2 regions of the Streptomyces sp. NPDC028419 genome follow, and region 1 is predicted to be linked to the other one. Evidence: riboswitches for the same ligand, from Rfam matches in the RefSeq annotation. Region 1 holds a riboswitch; the other holds the start of a gene.
What was found. Region 1 has a riboswitch for S-adenosylmethionine ahead of ACZ4UB_RS21435 (aminotransferase class V-fold PLP-dependent enzyme). Riboswitches for the same ligand answer to the same signal wherever they lie in the genome.
Positions count from the first base shown of each region.

Region 1 (11,972 bases):
AGCCCGCCCAGCAGCCGCAGCCGCTGCTTCTCCAACGGCATCGTCGGATAGCCCGTCTTGGTGACGTTGTAGCCGTCCACCACCAGATGGGCCTGGGGCAGCGCCAACAGCTGGTCCAGCAGCGCCGGATCCGTCTCCGACAGCGCCCGCGCCGCGATGTCCTTCGGGGTCATCCGGCCCGGCTCCACCGCCTCCACCGTGTCCGCCGGACGCGTCGAGACCGGCGGCAGCGCCAGCTCCCGGCGCAGCCCCTGGGCCGCGTCGAGCACCGTGTCGAGCAGCAGCCGCAGCCGCATGTCCTCGATGCTGCGGCCCTCGCGGGTGGCCCGGCGCGAGGTCTCCAGCGCCGACTCCACCTCCGCCAGCCGGGACTTGAGCCGCCGCGACTCGCTCTCCGCCGCCACCACCCGGGCGCCGGTCTCGCTGCGGATCCCGTCGATCTCGGCGATCACCTTGCGCAGGGCCGCCTCGCCGCGCTTGACGTCGTTGAGGGCGCTGCGCAGCTTGCGCTGAAGCGATTCCGCTTCCTTGCGGGAGGCCTCCAGCTCGGTGCGCACCTGCTCGCCGCCGGTGCGCTGCTGCTCGCGCAGCTGTGCCAGCTCCTCGCGCAGCCGCTCCAGCTCGCGCTGGGTCTCCTCGCCGACCCGCTCGGCGTCGGCGCGCTGCGCCTCCTCGCCGGCCGCGGCCACGAGCTTGACCCAGCCCGCGGGCCGCAGGACGTACGCGGCGGCGGCCACGTCCAGCGGGTCCGCGGCCGCGGGCGGCGCGCCGGACTCCAGCGCGGCCGACAGCTCCGGCTGGGCCTCGCGCAGCTTCTCGGCGACCCGGCCGCGGAAGACGGCGTCCGTCTCCACGGCCGCCGCCATCGCGTTGCCCGCGAACTTCGCCCGCCGGGTGGGGGTGAAGCGGGCGTACTGGCGCAACTGACCCGGAAGGTCGGCGACCGTCAACCCGCCGAAGGCGTCCGAGACCAGCGCGACCACCCGGCGCCGCACGCCTTCGGGCAGCGGGCGGTCGAGCACCTCCGCGGCGTCACCGGCCGCGTCGGCCGGCTCAGCGCCGCTTGCTGGCTCCACAATCCGTCACCCCTACCGTTACTTCTCGACCGCGGGCACCGGCTCCCTCAGGAGTCCGTACCCGGCCGGTCCACGAGTTCGATCTGGTCCACCGCGTTGCACCAGCGGCAGCGGACCGACTCGATGGTCTCATTGACCACCTCGCGCTCCTCGACCTTGGGCTCCCCGGAGAGGTCCAGGTGGACGTACTCCACGACCTTCGACGAACGGGTCACGTCGAACCGCGTGAGGTTGCCGCACAGCGTGCAGCGCCACCGGGTCGTCTCCGTCGGCAGGGGAACCGTCATCAGGCCGCTCACTCCTTCGTCACTCTTTCAATTAAAGCGGTCCGCGCCTCTCGGCGGGACCGTGGCTCGTAACCCTACGGCCTGACACCCCCCTCGCGTGGGGCACAGTCCTCCATGCGAGACGCGGCGGGGCGAGCTGCCCCGGTCCCTCCGGTTACGCCATGCTCTGTCCCATGAGCGCAAGGTGGCCGGCCGTCCGCGAGGCAGCCCGCGGGCCGGTGATGACGTACGCGCTGATCGCGGCCTGCTCGGTCGTCTTCATCCTCTCCCCCGCCTCGGGGATGAACCCGGTCTACGGCACCGGCGAGGACCTGGTCGTGGCCGGGACGGCGTACTTCCGGCGCTGGGGCGTCGTACCGGACGAGCTCTTCGCCGGCACCCCGCGCGCCGCGCTGACCCCGCTGACCGCGCTCTTCGTCCACGGCGGCTGGCTGCACCTGCTGGGCAACTGCCTCTTCCTCTACGTCTTCGGCGCGATGACCGAGCAACGCATGGGCCGCGCCCACTTCCTCGTCTTCTACGTGACCACCGGCTCCCTCGCCCTGGCCGCGTACGCGGCGGCCAACGCCTCCTCCGACCAGACCCTGGTCGGCGCCTCCGGGGCCATCTCGGCCGTCCTGGGGGCCTTCCTGTGCCTCTTCCCCAAGGCCCGGGTCACCAGCCTCTTCCCGTTCCTCTTCTTCGTCCCGCTGCGCTTCCCCGCCTGGATCGTGCTGATGTTCTGGTTCGGCCTCCAGTGGCTGGCGGCGCAGCGCGCGGGGAGCGGGCCCGGGGTGGCGTACCTGGCCCACGTGGTGGGCTTCTCGCTCGGCTTCCTCTACGCGTGGGTGCGATATCGACGTACGACTAGAGTGAGGCGACCAGCGACGGCCACCGAGGGAGACAGCCAGCCGTGATCACCGCGATCGTGCTCATCAAGACCAGCGTGGACCGCATCCCCGAGATCGCCGAGTCGATCGCCGCGCTGGACAACGTCAGCGAGGTCTACTCCGTCACGGGCACCTACGACCTGATCGCCCTCGTCCGGGTGCCGCGCCACGAGAACCTGGCCGACATCATCCCCGGCCGCATCAGCAAGATCCCGGGCGTGGAGGCGACGGACACCCACGTGGCGTTCCGCACGTACTCCCAGCACGACCTGGAAGCAGCCTTCGCGATCGGCCTGGACGCGTAACGCCTGGCGGCGGGCGCCCGGTACGTCCCTGACCCCGGTCGGGGTGGGTCAGGGCGGCGTCGCCGCGCCGGGGCGGGGCGTCTCCTCGGCTCGCGGGCTCGGCCCGGTCGGAGCGTGCACCCGGTGGTGACCGCTCGACCTGCGGGGACACCCCGCCCCACCGCGACGCCACCGCCCTGACGCGGGACCACCGCGCGGGTCGCGGCCGGGACGGGGGCACGCAGGAGTGTCCCCGCAAGGACGAGCGGTCACCGCCGGGCGCAGTGTCCGACGGGGCCGCTGCCGCGAGCCGAGGAGACACTCGTGCGGGTCACCGGCCCGGCCGCGGCCCGCCCACCCCGACCCCGGACAAGGGCACCACCCCAGCCCCGCCGGCGTTTGAGGCGGACCGTCAGACGGCCGGGACGCAGCGGCCCTCTTCCGTCCGGTACGTCCACTGCGCCCCCTGGGCCACCAGCTCCCGCACGGCCCCCACGAACCGCTCCACGTGCTCGTCGGGCGTACCCGCCCCGAAGCTGACCCGGATCGCGTTCAGCGAGCGCTCGCCCGGCTCCGCCTCCGGCGCCCCGCACTCGCCCGGCTCCTGCGGCGCACTGCCCAGCAGGGTCCGCACCAGCGGGTGGGCGCAGAAGAGCCCGTCACGGACGCCGATGCCGTACTCGGCGGACAGCGCGGCGGCGAAGTGCGAGCTGTTCCACCCGTCCACCACGAAGGAGATGACGCCGACCCGCGGCGCGTCGTCGCCGAAGAGCGACAGGATCCGCACCGCCGGGACCTCGGCCAGCCCCTCGCGGACCTTCGCGATCAGGTGCTGCTCACGGGCCACCAGGCTGTCGAACCCGGCCTCGGTCAGCGCACGGCAGGCGGAGGCGATCGAGTAGACGCCGATGACGTTCGGCGAACCGGCCTCGTGGCGGGCCGCGGTGGTGTGCCACTCGACGTCCACGCCGCCGTCCTCACGCCGCGCCACCTTGCGCGAAGCGCCGCCGCCCGCGAGGTACGGCTCGGCCTCCTGGAGCCAGTCGGCCCGCCCGGCGAGCACGCCCGAGCCGAAGGGCGCGTACAGCTTGTGCCCGGAGAAGGCGACCCAGTCGACGTCCAGCTCCTGGACGGACACGGGGTGGTGCGGGGCGAGCTGGGCGGCGTCCAGGACGATCCGCGCGCCGTGGGCGTGCGCCGCGGCGGCGAGCTCCTTGACCGGCCACAGCTCGCCGGTGACGTTGGACGCGCCGGTCACGCAGACCAGCGCCGGGCCGTAGGGCTCGCGGTCGGCCAGCGCGCGCTCCAGCGTGGCGACGGCCTGGGCCGGGGTGCGCGGGGCGTTGAGGTAGGTGACCCGCGCGTCGCGCCAGGGCAGCAGCGAGGCGTGGTGCTCGGTCTCGAAGACGAAGACCTGGCAGTCGGCCGGGAGCACCTGGCCGAGGAGGTTGAGCGAGTCGGTGGTGGACCGGGTGAAGACGACCTGGTCGGTGGGCCGGCAGTCGAGGAACTCGGCGACCGTGGCCCGGCTCTGCTCGAAGAGGTCGGTGGAGAGCTGCGAGAGGTAACCGGCCCCGCGGTGCACGCTGCCGTAGTACGGGGCGTAGGCGGCCACGTCGTCCCAGACCCGCTGCAGGGCCGGCGCGCTGGCCGCGTAGTCCAGGGCCGCGTAGGTGACTTCGCCGCCGGTGACGAGCGGCACGGTGACGTCCCGGCCGAGCACCTGGAGCGGCTCGACGCAAGCGGGCTCGACACACGCGGGCTCGACACACGCGGGGTCGGCGGTCGCGGTGGTGGCGGCGTTCAGGGAAGCGGACATGGCGGAATCTCCCGGCAGGCAGGGGTGAATGGCTTCAAGGGGCCGTACGCGGCCGGGTGCGGCGGGGTACGGGAAGGCCCCGGGAGGAGGGGGTGGCGCCGGCGCTACCTGGGGGTACGCGGACAGGACCCTGTTTCCGGGGGTGAAGAAGGGGCGAGTCGCCCTATCGCATTCGCTTGCTCACGGAAAAAGCTCCTCGAGAGACCAGGACCCCTGGTGTCGAGGGATCCGCGCTTGCCGTAAGCCTCGCTGCCTACGGCCTGGTCATCACCCGGGGCACCCCGCCACGGAAGGAGGGTTGCCGGACAGCAAGCCGGGGCCTAAACGCTGTCACTCGTGACCTGGTCAGCATCCTGCCACAAGATCCGCCACGCACAAGCCCCGGTCCGCATGTCGGACCGGGGCCTGTCGGAAAATCGCCGCTCGGCGGGGAGCCGTGCGGGCGGGCGCGCGGGCGTCAGGCGTTGCTCGCCTTCACCCACCGCTCCAGCACGGCCTGGGCGGCGCCCGAGTCGATCGACTGCGCCGCGCGGGCCGCGCCCGCCGCCAGCTGCTCCTCCAGCGTGCCGCTGCCCGGGTCCAGGGCCACCAGGGCGGCCGCGGAGTTCAGCAGGACGGCGTCGCGCACCGGGCCGGTCTCCCCCGCCAGCAGACGGCGGGCCACCTCCGCGTTGTACGCCGGGTCCGCGCCCCGCAGCGCGGAGACGTCGACCAGCGGGATGCCGATGTCGCGCGGGTCGAAGCCCTGCTCGGTGACCGCGCCGTCGCGCACCCACCAGACCCGGGAGGTCGCCGTCGTGGTCAGTTCGTCGAAGCCGTCGTCGCCGCGGAAGACCAGCGCCGAGGAGCCGCGCTCGGCGAGCACGCCCGCGACGATGGGGGCCAGCCGGGCGTCGGCGACACCGGTCGCCTGGGCCCGTACCCGCGCCGGGTTGGTCAGCGGGCCCAGCGCGTTGAAGGTGGTGCGGATGCCCAACTCCTTGCGGGCGGAGGCCGCGTGGCGCAGCGCCGGGTGGAACTTGACGGCGAAGCAGAAGGTGATGCCCGCCTCCTCGGCCACCTCGACCACCCGCGCGGGGGTCAGTTCGAGGTTGACGCCCAACTTCTCCAGGACGTCCGAGGCGCCGCTGGAGGAGGACGCGGCGCGGTTGCCGTGCTTGACCACCTTGGCGCCCGTACCGGCGACCACGATCGCGGACATCGTCGAGATGTTGACCGTCTTGGCGCCGTCGCCACCGGTGCCGACGATGTCGACCGTGCGGCCGGGGACCTCGATCAGGTTGGCGTGTTCGTACATGGTCCGCACGAGGCCGCTGATCTCCGCGACGGTCTCGCCCTTGGCCCGCAGGGCGACCACGAAGCCCGCGATCTGGGCGTCGGTGGCCTCGCCGCTCATGATCCGGTCCATCGCCCACGCCGTGTCGTCCGCGGCGAGGTCGCGGCCGTCCAGCAGGGCGTCCAGTACGCCCGGCCAGGTACGGGCCGCCACGCTGTCGCCGCCTGCCGGGGTCACAACGTTCATGGTCCGCTCCTGATGGGTCCACAGTCGATGGGTGAGGCCCCAGCCTATCCAGCCGGAGTGGACGGCGAAGAGCCCCGTCCAGTGACTGGACGGGGCTCTTGCCGTGGCGACGCGAAGACTGACCGGAATCAGTCCGTCATGCGGAGTCAGTGGTGGCCGTGGCCGCTCTGGATCTCCTTGTACTCCTCAGCCGTGGGCTTCGGGATCTGGTTGTTCTCGCCGTAGAAGCCCTTGCTCAGCTTCGCGCGGAGCTTCTCCAGACCCTTCACCTTGCGCTCGACACCGTTCTCGTCGACCGTCGGGCCGATCTCGACCGGCTTGTACTGCTCGTACGAGGTGAGCGTGTGCAGCTTGCCCTGCGAGAGCGGCTCGTGGACCTCGACGAACTCACCGTGCGGCAGGCGCTTGATGATGCCGGTCTCGCGACCGTGCAGCACCTTGTCCCGGTCCCGGCGCTGGAGGCCGAGGCAGATCCGCTTGGTGGCGATGAAGGCGAGGACCGGAACGAGGAAGAAACCGATCCGGACGAACCAGGTGATCGAGTTGATCGACAGGTGGAAGTACTGGGCGAACATGTCGTTGCCGCCGCCGATGAGGAGCACGATGTACTCCGCGATCCAGGCGACACCGAACGCGGTGCGGGTCGGGACGTTGCGCGGGCGGTCCAGGATGTGGTGCTCGCGCTTGTCCCCGGTGACCCAGGACTCGATGAACGGGTAGACCGCGATCGAGCACAGCACCAGCGGGAAGAGCAGCAGCGGGATGAAGACGCCCAGGACCAGCGTGTGGCCCCAGAGGTTGATCTCCCAGCCCGGCATCGCGCGGATGAGGCCTTCCGGCATGCCCATGTACCAGTCGGGCTGCGCACCCGTGGACACGTGGTCCGGGCGGTACGGGCCGAGCGCCCAGATCGGGTTGATCGAGGCGATCGCCGCGACGGCCGCGATGACACCGAAGACCAGGAAGAAGAAGCCTCCGGCCTTGGCCATGTAGACCGGCAGCAGCGGCATGCCGACGACGTTGTTGTTCGTCTTGCCGGGGCCCGCGAACTGGGTGTGCTTGTGGTAGAAGACCAGGATCAGGTGGGCCACCAGCAGGCCCATCATGATGCCCGGCAGCAGCAGGATGTGCACCGAGTAGAAGCGCGCGACGAAGTCGCCGCCCGGGAACTCCCCGCCGAACAGGAACATCGACAGGTACGTGCCGACGACCGGGACGGACAGGATGGCGCCCTGCATGAAGCGGACACCGGTGCCCGAGAGCAGGTCGTCCGGCAGCGAGTAACCGGTGAAACCGGTGAACATGCCGAGGAACAGCAGCAGGAAGCCGAAGACCCAGTTGACCTCACGCGGCTTGCGGAACGCACCGGTGAAGAACACGCGCATCATGTGCACGACCATCGCGGCGACGAAGATCAGCGCCGCCCAGTGGTGGATCTGGCGGATCAGCAGACCGCCGCGCACGTCGAAGCTGATGTCCAGGGTCGAGGCGAAGGCCTCGGACATCTGGACGCCCTGCATCGGCACGTACGAGCCGTGGTACACGACCTCGTTCATGCTCGGGTGGAAGAACAGCGTCAGGTACACACCCGTGAGGATGATGATGATGAAGCTGTAGAGGCAGATCTCACCGAGCATGAAGGACCAGTGGTCCGGGAAGATCTTGCGCATGTTGGCCTTGGCGAGGCTGTAGATGCCCAGGCGACCGTCCGCCCAGTCGGCTACGCGCTCACCGGCAGGCGCTTTGCGCTCCGTCGTTTCAGTGGCAGTGCTCATCCGCGCTCCCAGAATGCAGGACCGACGGGCTCTTCGAAGTCGCCGTGCGCCTCGAGGAAGCCTTCGGCATTCACGCCGATCCGCAGCTGCGGAAGCGCGTGGCCGGCCGGGCCGAAGATGACACGGGCGCCGTCGGAGAGGTCGAAGGTGGACTGGTGGCACGGGCAGAGCACGTGGTGGGTCTGCTGCTCGTACAGGCTGATCGGGCAGCCGACGTGGGTGCAGATCTTCGAGTAGGCCACGATGCCCTCGTGGGACCACTCCAGCTCCTGCTTGTCCTTGATGTCCTCCGGCTTGATGCGGACGATCATCAGGGCAGCCTTGGCGATCTGCGTCTGGAAGTCGTGCTGGTCCTCCTCCAGGCCCTCGGGCCGGGCGAAGGTCAGCGAGCCGACGATGACGTCCTCGGGACGCAGCGGCTCGTTGGTGTTGTCGTTGATGAGCAGCTTGCCCTTGGCCCACAGCGTCTTGCGGAGCTTGTCCTCGGGCAGCGGACCCAGGTCGCGCAGGATCACGACGGCGGAGAGCGGCAGCATGGCCAGCGCGCCCAGCATCGTGTTGCGGATCAGGGGGCGCCGGCCGATGGCCGACTCCTTGGCGCCGTCGGCGAAGTCCTGCAGGACCTGCGCCTTGACCTCCGGCGGAGCGGCGATCTCGTGACGCTCGGCGGCGACCTCGACGTCGGACATCAGGGTGCGGGCCCAGTGGACCGCGCCCGCGCCGATGCAGAAGAGCGCCGTGCCCAGGGTCATGCCGAGGGCGAAGTTGAGCGCGCTCACCTTCCCGATGGGGAAGATGTACACGATCTTGTCGACCGGCAGGGTCACGTACGAGGCGATGAAGCCGACCGTGGCCAGCATCGACAGCGTGAACAGCATCGCGACCGTGCGCTCGGAGCGCTTGGCCGCCCGCTCGTCGATGTCCTGGATACGGGGCTTGTGGGCCGGCAGGCCCGGGTCGGCGAACGGGTCGTCCGCCAGTGCTACGCCACCGTGGTGCGCGTCGCCCTGCTCGCTCGGCAGGTGCTTCTCTTCGGGAATGTCTTGGCTACTCATGACTTCTTGGCCTTAGCGGTGTGGGCCGCGACCCAGACGGCGACAGCGATCAGCGCACCCAGTCCGAAGATCCAGCCGAAGAGACCCTCGGAAACGGGGCCGAGGCCACCGAGCTTGAGCCCACCGGGGCTGGTCGACTTCTCGCCGTTCACGTTCTGGAGGTACGCGATGATGTCCTTCTTCTGCTTCTCCGGCATGGTGCTGTCCGGGAAGGAGGGCATGTTCTGCGGGCCGGTGAGCATGGCCTCGTAGATGTGCTTCGGCTCGACGCCCTCGAGGTTCGGGGCGTACTTGCCGTGCGTCAGCGCGCCGCCCTCACCGGTGAAGTTGTGGCACTGCGCGCAGTTGTTGCGGAACAGTTCGCCACCCTTGGCGATGTCGGCGCCCGCCGGGTCGTACTGCTTCTCGGTCGGCGTGATCGGACCGGCACCGAGGGACGCGATGTACGCGGCCAGCTGGTCGGTCTGCGCCTGGGAGTAGATCACGGGCTTCTTCGGCACCTGAGCGCCGGGCTGCTGGGCGGGCATACGGCCCGTGCTCACCTGGAAGTCGACGGCGGCGGAGCCGACACCCACCAGGCTCGGGCCGTCAGAGGAACCCTGACCGCCGGTCCCGTGGCAGCTTGCGCAGCCCACGGCGTAGAGCTTCTTGCCCTCCTCGATGGCGAGGGACTGGGAGGTTTCGTCTGCCTGCGCGTTGCCCGCGGGCGCGAAGGCGGCGTACAGCCCCCCAGTGACCGCCAGTGCGAAGAGTAGAACGACGACCGCCGCCAGCGGATGGCGTCGTCGTGCGGAGAGCTTTTTCACGGATTACCCCGGTGTCAGGATCTTCTGCGTCGGTGTGTCTGGATGGAGTGCCGGGACGGGCCCGGCGACGTGTTCGCTACTTGATCAGGTAGATCGTGGCGAAGAGGCCGATCCAGACGACATCGACGAAGTGCCAGTAGTAGGACACGACGATGGCCGACGTGGCCTGTTCGTGGGTGAACCTCTTGGCCGCGTACGTCCGGCCGAGGACCAGGAGGAAGGCGATGAGGCCGCCCGTCACGTGCAGCCCGTGGAAGCCGGTGGTCAGGTAGAACACCGATCCGTACGGGTCTGACGAGAGACTCAGGCCGTCCTTCTTGACCAGCTCGGTGTACTCGAACACCTGCCCGCCGATGAAGAACGCACCCATGACGAACGTGATGATGAACCACGTCCTGAGCTTCTTCACGTCACCGCGCTCGGCGGCGAATACGCCGAGCTGGCAGGTGAGCGAGGAAAGCACCAGGACCGTGGTGTTCGTCGCCGAGAAGGGCAGATTCAAGGCCTCGGCCTGTTCTGCCCAATGCTCGGCGCCCATCACCGATCGCAGGGTGAAGTACATCGCGAAGAGGGCCGCGAAGAACATCAGCTCGGAACTCAACCAGATGATCGTTCCGACGCTGACGAGGTTCGGCCTGTTGACCGTCGGGTGCGCGTGCCCGGTATCTACTGTCGTTGCTGTCGCCACGACCGACATTATGTCGGTCGCTTATCCCGCCCTCACCCCGGGGGGTGCCGTTCGGAGTGTCCGGGGCGTGTGCAAGGCCCGAACGGCCCATCGGAGGCCCCTGCGAACCGATGTTGACAGGGTGTCGGACGGAGTAGCATCCGCGACATCATCAACGTGATTCATGTGACACGTGGAGGAACGAAATGCGGGCGACTGCGCGGGTTCTGCTCTACAGCGATGACGCCAACACCCGGGAGCAGGTGCGGCTGGCGTCCGGGCGCAGGCCCGCAGCGGACCTGCCGCCGGTGGAGTTCCTGGAGTGCGCCACCATGGACGCCGTCCTCAAGGAACTGGACGCGGGCGGCATCGACGCCTGCGTGTTGGACGGCGAGGCCGTACCGGCCGGGGGCATGGGCGTGTGCCGCCAGATCAAGGACGAGATCTTCCGGTGCCCCCCGGTGCTGCTGCTGATCGGGCGCCCGCAGGACGCCTGGCTGGCCACTTGGAGCCGCGCCGACCGCGCGGTGACGCTGCCGGTCGACCCGGTGGACTTCCCCGAGGCCCTGGCGGACGTACTGCGCTCGCGGCTGTCCCTGAACGCCTGAGCGCCCGAGCGCTCGAAACGGGCCCGTTGGGGCCGGGAGATCGCACAGCGGCCCCTGGAAGCCGTCCTAAGGGCTTCCAGGGGCCGCTGTGTCGCTCGTGGCGCCGGATCGGGGCTTCCAAGGGCGCCCCGCGGGATCCGACGGCGCCTCAGACCTGCGGGCGCAGCCGGGCCGCGTCGACGGGACTGCGCCCGTCCTGGGTGCCCTTGAGGAGGGCGCTGCCTTCGCGCCACTCCTTCCAGTCGAGGTTCCAGTCGCCGTAGCCGTTGCCGAAGGGGTCCATGTCGTCGCCGATGCTGTTGATCACCCGGACGATGTCGCCCTCGCTGATGTTCTCGTAGAACCAGGCGGCGTTGCCGGTGCTCATGCCGGTGCAGCCGTGGCTGACGTTCTCGTAGCCCTGGGAGCCGACGGACCACGGCGCGGCGTGCACGTATTCACCGCTCCAGGTCACCCGGGTGGCGTAGTACACCGGGAGGTTGTAGTACTCGCTGCCGCCGATGCCGACGGTGTCGCCGCGCATCTGGACGAAGTACTGCTTGCCCAGCACGACCTTGACGCCGTTGCGGGTGGAGAAGCCGGGCTTTCCGGTGGTGACCGGAATGGTGTTGATCACTTCTCCGTTGCGCTTGAAGGTCAGGTAGTGCGAGGAGGCGTCCGTGGTGACCTCGACGCGGTCGCCGATCTCCAGCTTGAGCGAGCTCGCGGCGGCGCCGTAGAGCCCGTCCGCGATCTTGATGCCCTCCAGGTTGCTCCGTACGGAGACCTCGGTGTTGGCGGGCCAGTAGTCCTTGGGGCGGAAGTGCAGCTTCTTGTCGTCCACCCAGTGCCAGGCGCCCTGCACGTTGCCCGCGGACTCCACGACCAGGCCGCGCTCGACGATGGCGCGGGCGGCCTTGTCCTTGACCGGTTCGGTGAGCTCGGCCGTCAGGGGTTGGCCGACGCCGTATTTGCCCGCCTCCGGGCCGAATTCGATGTGGACGACCTTCTTGGCCGGGGTGGTCTCGAAGTTCAGCGTGCGCTGCCCCTGGGCGCCGCGCTCGTCCTCCGTGCCGACGGTGACGGTGTAACGGACGCCCGCGGCCATCGGCGCGGTGCTGTGCCAGCGGTCGCCCTTGGCGGAGAGCTCGCCGGCGAGGTGACGGCCGTGGGTGTCGACGGCGCTCACGTCGGTGATCCGGCCGTCGCCCTTCTTGGCGGTGAC
Region 1 is NZ_JBVHUE010000018.1:14,551-26,522, reverse strand. Features, by position in the region: gene ACZ4UB_RS21455 (NYN domain-containing protein) at 1-1,079, opposite strand, end outside; gene ACZ4UB_RS21450 (hypothetical protein) at 1,124-1,363, opposite strand; gene ACZ4UB_RS21445 (rhomboid family intramembrane serine protease) at 1,537-2,259, shown strand; gene ACZ4UB_RS21440 (Lrp/AsnC family transcriptional regulator) at 2,256-2,537, shown strand; gene ACZ4UB_RS21435 (aminotransferase class V-fold PLP-dependent enzyme) at 2,929-4,335, opposite strand; SAM riboswitch class IV at 4,561-4,677, opposite strand; gene trpD (anthranilate phosphoribosyltransferase) at 4,793-5,857, opposite strand; gene qcrB (cytochrome bc1 complex cytochrome b subunit) at 6,004-7,632, opposite strand; gene qcrA (cytochrome bc1 complex Rieske iron-sulfur subunit) at 7,629-8,687, opposite strand; gene qcrC (cytochrome bc1 complex diheme cytochrome c subunit) at 8,684-9,493, opposite strand; gene ctaE (aa3-type cytochrome oxidase subunit III) at 9,570-10,190, opposite strand; gene ACZ4UB_RS21405 (hypothetical protein) at 10,367-10,768, shown strand; gene ACZ4UB_RS21400 (L,D-transpeptidase) at 10,917-11,972, opposite strand, start outside.

Region 2 (11,972 bases), on a different contig from region 1:
GAGCTCGCCGATCTGGGTGTCAGCGGCGGAGATGGAGGCCGTAGAAGCGATCTGCTCCTTGGTCTCGACATCCTTGGCCTGCGCCAGCAGGGCGGCGGAGACGGCCTCGACGGCCTTCTCGATACCGCGCTTGAGGGCCATCGGGTTCGCACCGGCGGCCACGTTGCGCAGGCCCTCGCGGACGAGCGCCTGGGCGAGCACGGTGGCGGTGGTCGTACCGTCGCCGGCGACGTCGTCCGTCTTCTTGGCGACTTCCTTGACCAGCTCGGCGCCGATCTTCTCGTACGGGTCCTCGAGCTCGATCTCCTTGGCGATGGAGACACCATCGTTGGTGATCGTGGGGGCGCCCCACTTCTTCTCAAGGACGACGTTGCGACCCTTGGGGCCAAGGGTGACCTTGACGGCGTCGGCGAGCTGGTTCATGCCTCGCTCGAGACCGCGCCGGGCCTCCTCGTTGAACGCAATGATCTTGGCCATCTGAAGTGGTCCTCCCGGACAGCGGTGGATTGCTCCCGGACCGCGCCCGCGCCCGCGACGGACGGCCTGTGGGTCCGGCGGTTCCTTCCCGCCGACCCCGTGGGCCTCACCGACCCGGTCCTCGTTTTGGTAGCACTCTCACCTGGAGAGTGCTAACGCCAATGATTAGCACTCGGCACCCCCGAGTGCAAGCGGCTTCGAGGAACACCCGGTGAACGCCCGGGCCCCGCACCCGTTCCCCCACGCGTTCCCGCACGGATCCGGCCCCGGTTCCCGCCCCGGTTTCCCGCACGCACGCGGGGCCCGCATCCATGTCTCAGGATGCGGGCCCCGCGTGTTCATGTGTCGGTGGTCGATCGCTCCGGCTAGCCGACTGCGAGCTTGACCATGTCCGCCTGCGGACCCTTCTGGCCCTGCGAGATCTCGAACTCGACCCGCTGACCCTCTTCAAGGGTGCGGTACCCGTCCATCTGGATGGCGCTGTAGTGGACGAACACATCCGCACCACCGTCGACCGCGATGAAGCCGTAGCCCTTCTCCGCGTTGAACCACTTGACGGTGCCCTGAGCCATGCCTAACTCCCCTATTACTGGCCCTTGCGCAGGACCGCACTTCGCGGACCCGGGTCAGAACTTGCGCCGGAACGCCTCGACCGGGGCTGAATGTATCCGCACCGCTGCTGTCTGCAACAGGTCATTCCCGCGAGAATTCTGGACATGCCATTACATTGAAATAGGGTGAAAATTAGGAATCTTCCGGGGCAACTCGGGCCGGACAAACCACGCCAAGGACCCATAGCGCGCACGCATGTTGACTCAATGTCAACCCTCCCGCGACCCGTTCATATGCGCCGGGCAAGAACAGCGGTGGGGACTTCCCCAACTCTACCGCGCCCAACCACGCAGAATTGCCCCCTCCGTTTCCTACCGGAGGGGGCAATTCAGGTTCTGCGGTCCGAGCGGAGGGTCAGCCGCCCGCGACGGCGGGGATGATCGAGACGCCCACGCCGTCGGGCGTCGGCGTCTGCAGCCCGCTCTCGAAGCGCACGTCGTCGTCGTTGACGTAGACGTTCACGAAGCGGCGCAGCTTGCCCTGGTCGTCGAGGACGCGGGCGGCGATGCCCGGGTGGCTCCGCTCCAGGGAGTCGATGACCTCGCTGAGGGTCGCGCCCTCGGCGGCGACCTCGGCCTGGCCGCCCGTGTAGGTGCGCAGGATGGTGGGGATGCGGACGTTGACGCTCATGGCGCTGCTGCCTTTCCGGGTTCGAGGGGTGATCAGGCCAGGCCGGCGGCGCGGAACGCGTCCAGGCTCGGGCGGATGGTGGCGGTCTGGCCGCTGTCGGCGGCCACCGCCTCCAGGGTCTTCAGGCCGTCACCGGTGTTCAGGATCACGGTCGTCAGCGCCGGGTCCAGCTGCCCGTTCTCGATGAGCTTCTTCGTCACGCCGACGGTCACGCCGCCCGCGGTCTCGGCGAAGATGCCCTCGGTCTGGGCCAGGATCTTGATGGCCTCGACGACCTGGGTGTCGTTGACGTCCTCGACGTAACCGCCGGTGCGGCGGGCGATGTCCAGGACGTACGGGCCGTCGGCCGGGTTGCCGATCGCGAGCGACTTGGCGATGGTGTCCGGCTTCTGCGGGCGGACCACGTCGTGACCGGCCTTGAAGGCGGTCGAGACGGGCGAGCAGCCCTCGGCCTGGGCGCCGAAGATCTTGTAGGGCTTGTCCTCGACCAGGCCGAGCTTGATCAGCTCCTGCAGACCCTTGTCGATCTTCGTCAGCTGCGAGCCGGACGCGATCGGGATGACGATCTGGTCGGGCAGCCGCCAGCCGAGCTGCTCGCAGATCTCGTACGCCAGGGTCTTGGAGCCCTCGCCGTAGTACGGGCGCAGGTTGACGTTGACGAAGCCCCAGCCCTCGCCGAGCGGGTCGCCGATCAGTTCCGAGCAGAAGCGGTTGACGTCGTCGTAGTTGCCCTCGATGCCGACCAGGTCACCGCCGTACACGCCGGCCATGACGACCTTGCCCTGCTCCAGGTCGTGCGGGATGAAGACGCAGGAGCGCAGTCCGGCGCGGGCGGCGGCGGCGCCGACGGCCCCGGCCAGGTTGCCCGTGGAGGAGCAGGAGAGCGTGGTGAAGCCGAAGGCGCGGGCGGCCTCGACGGCGATGGCGACGACGCGGTCCTTGAAGGAGTGCGTCGGGTTGCCGGAGTCGTCCTTGACGTAGAGCTTGCCGGTGACGCCCAGCTCCTTGGCCAGGTTCTCGGCGTCCACGAGCTTGGTGAAGCCCGGGTTCAGGTTCGGCTTCGAGGCCACGTCGGCGGGGACGGGCAGCAGCGGGGCGTAGCGCCAGATGTTGTTCGGGCCGGCTTCGATCGCGGCGCGCAGCGCCTCGGGGTCACCGGTCGGAAGCTCGTAGGCCACTTCGAGCGGGCCGAAACACTCGGCACAGGCGAAAATGGGACCCAGCTCGAAGCGGGTGGCGCATTCGCGGCAGGAAAGCCCGATGGCGGGTCCGAGATCGACGGTGGTCGCGGCAGAGGTGGCGACAGTCTGTACAGACATGACGGCGAGGCCCTTTCTCCTCATCTTCCCCGTGGCGCACTTCGCCACGAGACGGATTTGGCACCTTCCCTAGTCGGGGACCTCGCTGACTTTGCAAAATCGCGAGACCGACTGGAGGGTTGCCGGGGCTTCAACGGGCCGTATCCCTCTGCCCCTCTGGATGAGCGGTATGGCGCGAACGCGCCTTGGCGGCGCACTCGTGCGTTTGTACCGAAGGACCCCCGACATGCGATGGTCCTCCGCGTTGTTCAAGACTGTAACCGAAGGCATGGATGGTTGAGACAGCCGTCCGAACCGCGAGATGGATCACATTTCGGCCATATCGCTGGCCGGCCACGACTCGATAGGGAGTGCTGAAGGTGCTGGAAGAGGTGGAGCGCTGGCTGGGGGCCCGCTCCTGGTCCGCCACCGACCGACCGCTGGAGCAGCTCCTTTCGGCCAAGCGGGCATCGGGCATCACGGTCAGCGTCGTGTTGCCCGCGCTCAATGAGGAGGCGACGGTCGGCGCGATCGTCGAGGTCATCCGCCGCGACCTGATGGACGCCCTCCCCGTCCCCCTCGTCGACGAGCTCGTCGTCATCGACTCCGGCTCGGGCGACCGCACCTCGGAGGTCGCCGCGAAGGCCGGCGCCCGCGTGGTGCACCGCGACGAGATCCTGCCGCGGGTCCCGGCGCTGCCCGGCAAGGGCGAGGTGCTGTGGCGCTCGCTGCTGGTGACCAGCGGGGACGTCGTCTGCTTCGTCGACGCCGACCTGCGCGACTTCTCCGCCGCCTTCGTCTCCGGGATCGTCGGCCCGCTGCTGACCGAACCGGACGTGCAGTTCGTCAAGGCGATGTACGACCGCCCGCTGGGCGACGCGCCCGGCCAGGGCGGCCGGGTCACCGAGCTGGTGGCCCGCCCGCTGCTGAACCTGCACTGGCCGCAGCTGGCCGGATTCGTCCAGCCGCTGGGCGGCGAGTACGCGGTGCGCCGCTCGCTGCTGGAGCGGCTGCCCTTCCCCGTCGGCTACGGCGTGGAGCTCGGCCTGTTGGTGGACGCGCTGCACACGGCCGGTCTGGACGCGCTCGCGCAGGTGGACGTCGGCGTCCGGCTGCACCGCCACCAGGACGGGCGGGCGCTGGGCCGAATGGCCGCCGCGATCTACCGGACCGCGCAGCTGCGGCTCTCGCGCGGGCACCTCGTACGGCCCGAGCTGACCCAGTTCGAGCGCGGCCCGGACGGCTTCGAGCCGCACACCTACCCGGTGGACACGGTGGAGCGGCCGCCGATGCGGGGCGTCGAGGAGTACGCCCACCGACGCGTGGCATGACGGCACTCACAGTTTGAGCGCGGGCCCGCCGGGCTAGGTTGCCCGCATGGCCTTCTCGGTACTCGTCGCCGCCAACCGCGGTCCGCTCTCGTACGCCCTCGACACCGACGGGGGCCTCAGCGCCCGCCGCGGCGGGGGCGGTCTCGTCTCCGGCCTCTCCGCCGCCCTCGGCCGCCAACCGGACGCGCTGTGGATCTGCGCGGCGCTCTCGGAGGCGGACCGCGAGGCGGTCCGCCGCGGGGTCGCCGAGCCGGGCGTGCGGATGCTGGACATCGACCCCGAGGTGTACGACGGCGCCTACAACGCCATCGCCAATTCGGTGCTCTGGTTCACCCACCACCACCTGTACGACGTCCCGCGCGAGCCGGTCTTCGACGCGGCGTTCCACCGGGCCTGGGAGTCGTACGTCGCCTACAACCGGGCCTTCGCCGAGGCGCTGGCCGAGGAGGCGGAGCGGGGCGCGCGGGTCCTCGTCCAGGACTACCACCTGGCCCTGGTGCCCGGCATGCTGCGGGTGCTGCGCCCGGACCTGCTGATCGCGCACTTCACGCACACGCCCTGGGCGTCCTACGACTACCTGCGGATCCTGCCCTCCTACGTCCGCGAGGAGCTGGCCTGGGGGATGCTCGGGGCGGACATGGTGGGCTTCCACACCGGGGCGTGGGCGCGGGCGTTCCTGGACGCGATGGACCTGGACGACGCGTACGGGACGGCTTCGCCGGGCGGAGCGGACGGCACGGAGATCACGCACCGGCGCTACACGGTCTGGTCGAGCCGGACCACCTCGGTACGGGTCTTCCCGCTGGGCGTGGACGGCGACGAGCTGCGGGAGCTGGCCCACCGGCCCGAGGTGAACGACAAGCTGGCCGCGCTGCGGACGGAGGTCGCCGGGCGCAAGGCGATCGTCCGGGTGGACCGCACGGAGCTGTCGAAGAACATCCTGCGCGGGCTGCTGGCCTACCGGGAGCTGCTGGTCACCCGGCCCGAGTGGCGCGGCCGCGTGGTGCACCTGGCGTCGGCCTACCCCTCGCGGCAGGACCTGGCCGTCTACCGCGCGTACACGGAGTCGGTGCGGGAGCTGGCCGCGGAGATCAACGCGGAGTTCGCCACGCCCGACTGGCAGCCGGTGCTGGTCTCGGTCGAGGACGACTTCGCGCGCTCCCTGGCGGCGTACCGGCTGGCGGACGTGGCCCTGGTGAACCCGGTGCGCGACGGGATGAACCTGGTGGCCAAGGAGATCCCGGTGGTGTCGGAGGCGGGGTGCGTGCTGGTGCTGTCGACGGGGGCGGGGGCGTACGAGGAGCTCCGCGAGGACGTGCTGGCGGTGAACCCGTACGACGTCACGGAGACGGCGCTCGCGCTGCACGCGGCGTTGTCCATGCCGGAGGGGGAGCGGGCGGAGCGCACGAAGCGCCTGGCCGCGACCGCGACCGCCCTGCCGCCGGCGGCCTGGTTCGAGGCCCAACTGGCCTTCTTGCGGTCCGAGTAGCCGGCGAGCCCGTCCAGTACGCCCCCGGAGGACGCCTCAAACGCCGGCGAGGCTGGGAATCAAGCCCGCCCGGCGATTGAGGGCCCGCCGGAGGCAGCATCAGCCCACGCGGCACCCGAGCCCGACGCCCGACCACCGGTCGACCGCCCTCCGGGGGCGCCTCAAACGCCGGCGAGGCTGGGAATCAAGCCCGCCCGGCGATTGAAGGCCCGCCGAAGGCAACACCAGCCGGCGCGGCTGGGAAATCAAGCCCGCCCGGCGATTGAGGGCCCGCCGGAGGCAGCATCAGCCCACGCGGCACCCGAGCCCGACGGCCGACCACCGGTCGACCGCCCTCCGGGGGCGCCTCAAACGCCGGCGAGGCTGGGAATCAAGCCCGCCCGGCGATTGAGGGCCCGCCGGAGGCAACACCAGCCGGCGCGGCTGGGAAACCAAGCCCGCCCGGCGATTGAGGGCCCGCCGGAGGCAGCGTCAGCCCACGCGGCACCCGAGCCCGGGGGTCGACCGCCCCCGGGGGGACGCCTCAAACGCCGGCGGGGCTGGAGATGCAGCCGCCCGGCGATTGGGGGCGGGTGGGCTAGAGGGCGGCGGCCAAGGCTGCGAGGAAGGCGGCTACTTCGGGGGGGCCCGCCAGGGTCAGGTCGGCTCGGGCGGCCAGCTCGGGGACCTCGGCCGAGCCGCTGCACACCAGCAGCCCCGGCACCCCCTCGGCCCGCGCCTTCTCCACCGCGGAGAACGCGGCCAGGTCCCCCAGATCGTCCCCGGCGTACAGCACCGCCCCGGCCCCGACCTCCGCCAGGTACTCCGTGAGCGCGACCCCCTTGTCCATCCCCGGCGGCCTCAGCTCCAGCACGGCCCGCCCCGGCTCCACCACCAGCCCGTGCCGCGCCGCCAGCTCCCCCAGCGGCTCCCGCAGCGCGTCGAAGGCCGCCGCGGGATCCTCGGCCCGGCGGGTGTGGACGGCCAGGGCGCGCCCCTTCTCCTCGATCCAGGTGCCGCGCCACGCCCCGATGGAGTCCAGGAAGCCCGGCAGCTCGGCCCGTACGGCCGCCACCCCGGGATGTTCGGCGGGGGTGTGGACGATCCCGGTGACCGCGTCCCAGCGCTCGGCGCCGTAGTGCCCGAGCACGACGAGGTGTTCGAGCCCCGGCACCCCCGCGAAGCCCCCGTGGCGGACGGCGACCCCGGCGGGCCGCCCGGTGATCACGGCCACCGAGGCCACCCGCGGCGCGAGCGCGGCCAGCGCGGGCACGGCGTCGGCGTGGGCCCGCGCCTGGTCGGGGTCGGGCACGATCTCGGCGAGCGTGCCGTCGAAGTCGAGGGCGATCACCGCGCGGCGCGGCTCGCGCAGCAGGGCGTCGAGCCCCTCGCGTCCGGCGGCGGTGACGGGCATCGGCAGGCTGTTGACCGGCAGGCTGTGCGGATGGCTCCCCATGCCTACGACCCTAACGGTCCCCCCGGAGGACGGCTATCGCCGGGCACGCTGGGCTTCGCGCAGCCTGCGCAGCCGGTTCACGGTGCCGGGCGCGTGGGCGAGCGCGCGCGGGTCGTCCATCAGCGCGTTGAGCAGCTGGTAGTAGCGGACGGGATGCATGCCGAGTCGCTCCCGTATGGCCCGCTCCTTGGCGCCGGGACCGGGCCAGGTGCGCCCCTCGTACGCGAGCACGGCGGCCTCCGTCTCCGTCAACCGCCCGCCCTCCGTCATACCGCCAGGTTAACTCCGCCCACCGACAGCACCCACGGCCAGCTCAGTGCGCGTCCTCCGCCCGCGCCGTGCGCGCCATCTCCTCCAGCGTCTTGGCCGGCTGCCCGCCCGGCTGGACGGTCTTGCCGATGTTCTGCTTGATGTTCTCGCTCACGCCCGCCCAGGACTTCTTGCCGACCGGGTAGAGCCGCGAGGAGGGCAGCGCCTGGAGGAAGGTCTTGAGCTGGACCGCGCCCGCTCCGGTGGCCGCTTCCATCGACCGGTAGCCGCTGGTGGTCACCGGCAGCAGGTCGTAGCGGCTGGTGAAGGCGGTCTGGTTCTCGGCCGAGTAGAGGTAGTCGAGGAACTTGCCCGATTCCTTGCGGTGGCCGTTCTTGAAGGCCATGACCCAGTCGGCGACGCCCATGGCGGGCTTGTCCGAGCCGTCGGAGGTCGGCAGCGCGACCATGCCGAACTTCAGGCCCTTCGCCGCGGCCTGCTTGATCAGCGTCGGGTGGCCGTTGAGCATGCCGACCTCGCCGCGCGTGAAGCCGTCGAAGGCGGCCTGCCGGTCCAGCTTCGCCGGTTCGACGGGGCCGGTGAGGCCGCCGCCGACCAGGGTGTCGCGCAGGTACTCGAAGGTCTTGACGTTGTCCGGGGAGTCGAGGGCGTAGGACTCCTCGTTGTCGGTGTAGCCGCCGCCGCCCGCGAGCATCCAGTTCATGGTCTCGGCCTGCGCCTCCTCACGGCCGAGCGGCAGCGCGAAGGGGGTGGGGACCTTGGCCGCCTTCAGCTTCTTGGCCGCGGCTTCCAGCTCGGACCAGGTCTTGGGCTGCCAGCCCTTGCCGGTGCCGACGGCGCTCGCCGGGATGACGCCCGCGTCGGCGAAGAGCTTCTCGTTGTAGAAGAGCAGCCGGGTGCTGGCCACGAAGGGCATGCCGTACTGGACGCGCTTGACCTTGCCCGCGTCGGCGAGCGGCGCGAGGAAGTCGGCCTCGGTCTGTACGGAGAGCAGCTCGTCGGCGGTGTAGAGCTTGTCGGCGGCGGCGTAGTCCGCGTAGGCGCCGATCTGCGCGACGTCGGGGGCCTTGCCGGCCTTGACCATCTCGGCGACCTTGGCGTCGACCTCGGTCCAGGAGTAGACGTCGACCTCGACCTTGATGCCGGGCTGGTCCTTCTCGAACCGGTGGGCGAGGTCCTTCCAGTACGTGGCGGAGGAGTTCGCGGGATTGTCCCCGTAGTCGGCCGCCACGACGCGCAGGGTCACCTCGTTGTTCCCGCCGAGGACCTCGGTTCCACAACCGGTCAGGGTCACGCTCATGCACAGTGCGGCGCCGGAGGCCACCAGGCTCAGATAACGGGCTCTCACAGCTCTCGGTCCACCCCATTGTCGTCCGTCAGATCCACGTAAGGTCTACACCACTTTCGCGGAGTGTCCACAACCGGACGGCACCGGGGGTCCCCCATTTGTATGGCTACTCAACAATCCCCCTCAGTGGACTAGACCTTTCCCCGTCGAGCACGCGAGACTGTCACCTGTGAAACCCGTGAAACACGTCATCGCCCTCGATGTGGGCGGCACCGGGATGAAGGCCGCCCTCGTCGCCGAGGACGGCTCCCTGCTCCATGAGGCGCGCCGCGCGACCGGCCGCGACCGGGGCCCCGACGCCGTCGTCGAGTCGATCCTGGAGTTCGCCGCGGAGCTGCGCGACCTGGGGGTGCAGCGGTACGGAGGGCCCGCGTCCGCCGCCGGCGTCGCCGTGCCCGGGATCGTCGACGCCGAGAACGGGGTCGCCGTCTACGCGGCGAACCTGGGCTGGCGCGACGTACCGATGCGCGCCCTGCTCAGCGCACGCCTCGGCGGCATCCCCGTGGCCCTGGGCCACGACGTGCGCACCGGCGGCCTCGCCGAGGGCCGCATCGGAGCGGGCCGCGGCGCCGACCGCTTCCTCTTCGTCCCGCTCGGGACCGGCATCGCGGGCGCCATCGGCATCGCGGGCCGGATCGAGGCGGGCGCGCACGGCTACGCCGGCGAGATCGGCCACATCGTGGTCCGCCCCGGCGGCCCCGCCTGCGGCTGCGGCCAGCGCGGCTGCCTGGAGACCCTCGCCTCCGCCTCCGCCGTCACCCGCGCCTGGGCCGCCGCCTCCGGCGACCCCGAAGCGGACGCCGCGGACTGCGCCAAGGCCGTCGCCTCCGGCGACCCGCGCGCACAGGAGGTCTGGCTCGCCGCCGTCGGCGCCCTCGCCGACGGCCTGGTCACCGCCCTCACCCTGCTGGACCCCCGCACGCTGATCATCGGTGGCGGGCTGGCCGAGGCCGGGGAAACCTTGTTCACACCGCTTCGGACGGCCGTCGAGGAACGCGTGACGTTCCAGCGGCTGCCCGAGATCGTTCCGGCTGCCCTCGGGGACACCGCCGGATGCCTGGGCGCGGGTCTGCTCGCCTGGGACCTACTCGCCACGGAGGTACCAGCCTGATGGCCGGAAGCGCACACAGCACCGTTCTCTCCGGCGCCAAGGTGGTGCTGCCCACCGGGACCGTCACGGGCGGCCGCGTCATCGTCGAGGGCGAACGCATCGCGGGCAGCGCCCACGAGGGCGCCGCCGCCGTCGACCTCACCGGCCACTGGATCGTCCCCGGCTTCGTGGACATGCACAACCACGGCGGCGGCGGCGCCTCCTTCACCTCCGGCACGCCCGAGGAGATCCTCCGCGGCGTGCGCACGCACCGCGAGCACGGCACCACCACGCTGGTCGCCTCGACCGTCACCGGCGACCTCGACGAGCTGGCCCGGCGGGCCGCGCTGCTCGCCGAGCTGACCCAGCAGGGCGAGATCGCGGGCATCCACTTCGAGGGCCCCTTCATCAACCCCTGCCGCAAGGGCGCGCACAAGGAGGACCTGCTGCGCGACCCGGACCCGGCCGAGGTCCGCAAGCTGATGGACGCCGCGCACGGAGCGGCCCGGATGTTCACCCTGGCGACCGAGCTGCCGGGCGGGCTGGACTCCGTACGCCTGCTGGCCGAACACGGGGTGATCGCGGCGATCGGACACACCGACTCCACCTACGACCAGACCCGCGAGGCCATCGACGCCGGCGCCACGGTCGCCACCCACCTCTACAACGCGATGCCCGGCCTGGAACACCGCGCGCCCGGCCCCATCGCGGCGCTGCTGGAGGACGAGCGGATCACCGTCGAGCTGATCAACGACGGCACCCACCTGCACCCGGCGATGCTGGAGCTGGCCTTCCACCACGCGGGCGCGCACCGCGTGGCGCTGATCACCGACGCGATGGACGCGGCGGGCTTCGGCGACGGCACCTACCACCTCGGTCCGCTGGAGGTCGAGGTCAAGGACGGCGTGGCCCGGCTCGTGGAGGGCGGCTCCATCGCGGGCTCGACGCTGACCCTGGACACCGCCTTCAAGCGGTCGGTGACCGTGGACCGGCTGCCCGTCGAGTCCGTGGTGCAGGCGATCTCGGCCAACCCGGCCCGCCTGCTCGGGATGTACGACCGGGTCGGCTCGCTGGAGCCCGGCAAGTACGCCGACCTCGTCGTCCTCGACGCGGACTTCGACGTCAAGGGCGTCATGCGGCACGGCGAATGGATCATCGACCCGCGCGCGTGAGCACGCGGCGCACCGGCGCGGACGGCGACTGACGGCCCGCCAACCGGCTGCAACGGCACGGCGGTCGGCCCGGGGGACTGGGCCGACCGCCGTCATCTTTGGCATGATCCCGGCAGACCGAGACCCGGGGGTCCGCCACATGATCGTCACCGTCACGCTCAACACCGCACTCGACGTCACCTACCGGGTGCCGCGGATGCTGCCGCACGCCTCGCACCGGGTGTCCGACGTCATCGAACGCCCCGGCGGCAAGGGCCTCAACGTGGCCCGGGTGCTCGCCGCCCTCGGCCACGCCGTCACCGCCACCGGTTTCGCGGGCGGGCCCGCGGGCGAAGCGGTCCGCGCGGGCCTGGCCGCCCACGCGCCCGGGGTCCGCGACGCGCTGCTGCCCTGCGCGGGGCCCACCCGCCGCACGCTGGCCGTGGCCGACGCGGCGAGCGGCGACACCACCCAGTTCAACGAACCCGGCCCGCTGATCACGGCGCCGGAATGGGCCGCCTTCCTGGAGCGCTACGACGCCCTCGTGAGCTCCGGCGCGCAGGCCGTGGCCCTGTGCGGCAGCCTCCCGCCCGGCGTCCCCGTCGGCGCCTACGCGCTCCTCGTCCGCCGGGCCCGCGCGGCCGGCGTCCCCGTGCTGCTCGACACCGGCGGCGAGGCCCTGCGCCGCGGGATCGCCGCCCGGCCCGACATGATCAAGCCGAACTCCACCGAACTCGCCGAGCTGACCGGCTCCCGCGACCCGCTCCCCGCCACCCGCGACGCCCGCCGCCGCGGCGCCCACGCGGTGATCACCTCGCTGGGCCCGGCCGGCCTGCTCGCC
Region 2 is NZ_JBVHUE010000028.1:106,355-118,326, reverse strand. Features, by position in the region: gene groL (chaperonin GroEL) at 1-477, opposite strand, end outside; gene ACZ4UB_RS28695 (cold-shock protein) at 843-1,049, opposite strand; gene ACZ4UB_RS28690 (MoaD/ThiS family protein) at 1,444-1,719, opposite strand; gene thrC (threonine synthase) at 1,752-3,038, opposite strand; SAM riboswitch class I at 3,056-3,205, opposite strand; gene ACZ4UB_RS28680 (glucosyl-3-phosphoglycerate synthase) at 3,398-4,348, shown strand; gene ACZ4UB_RS28675 (alpha,alpha-trehalose-phosphate synthase (UDP-forming)) at 4,395-5,837, shown strand; gene otsB (trehalose-phosphatase) at 6,415-7,272, opposite strand; gene ACZ4UB_RS28665 (DUF3263 domain-containing protein) at 7,306-7,542, opposite strand; gene ACZ4UB_RS28660 (extracellular solute-binding protein) at 7,586-8,890, opposite strand; gene ACZ4UB_RS28655 (ROK family protein) at 9,069-10,001, shown strand; gene nagA (N-acetylglucosamine-6-phosphate deacetylase) at 10,001-11,152, shown strand; gene ACZ4UB_RS28645 (1-phosphofructokinase family hexose kinase) at 11,292-11,972, shown strand, end outside.
Region 2: another riboswitch for S-adenosylmethionine. It lies ahead of thrC (threonine synthase); the one in region 1 lies ahead of ACZ4UB_RS21435 (aminotransferase class V-fold PLP-dependent enzyme).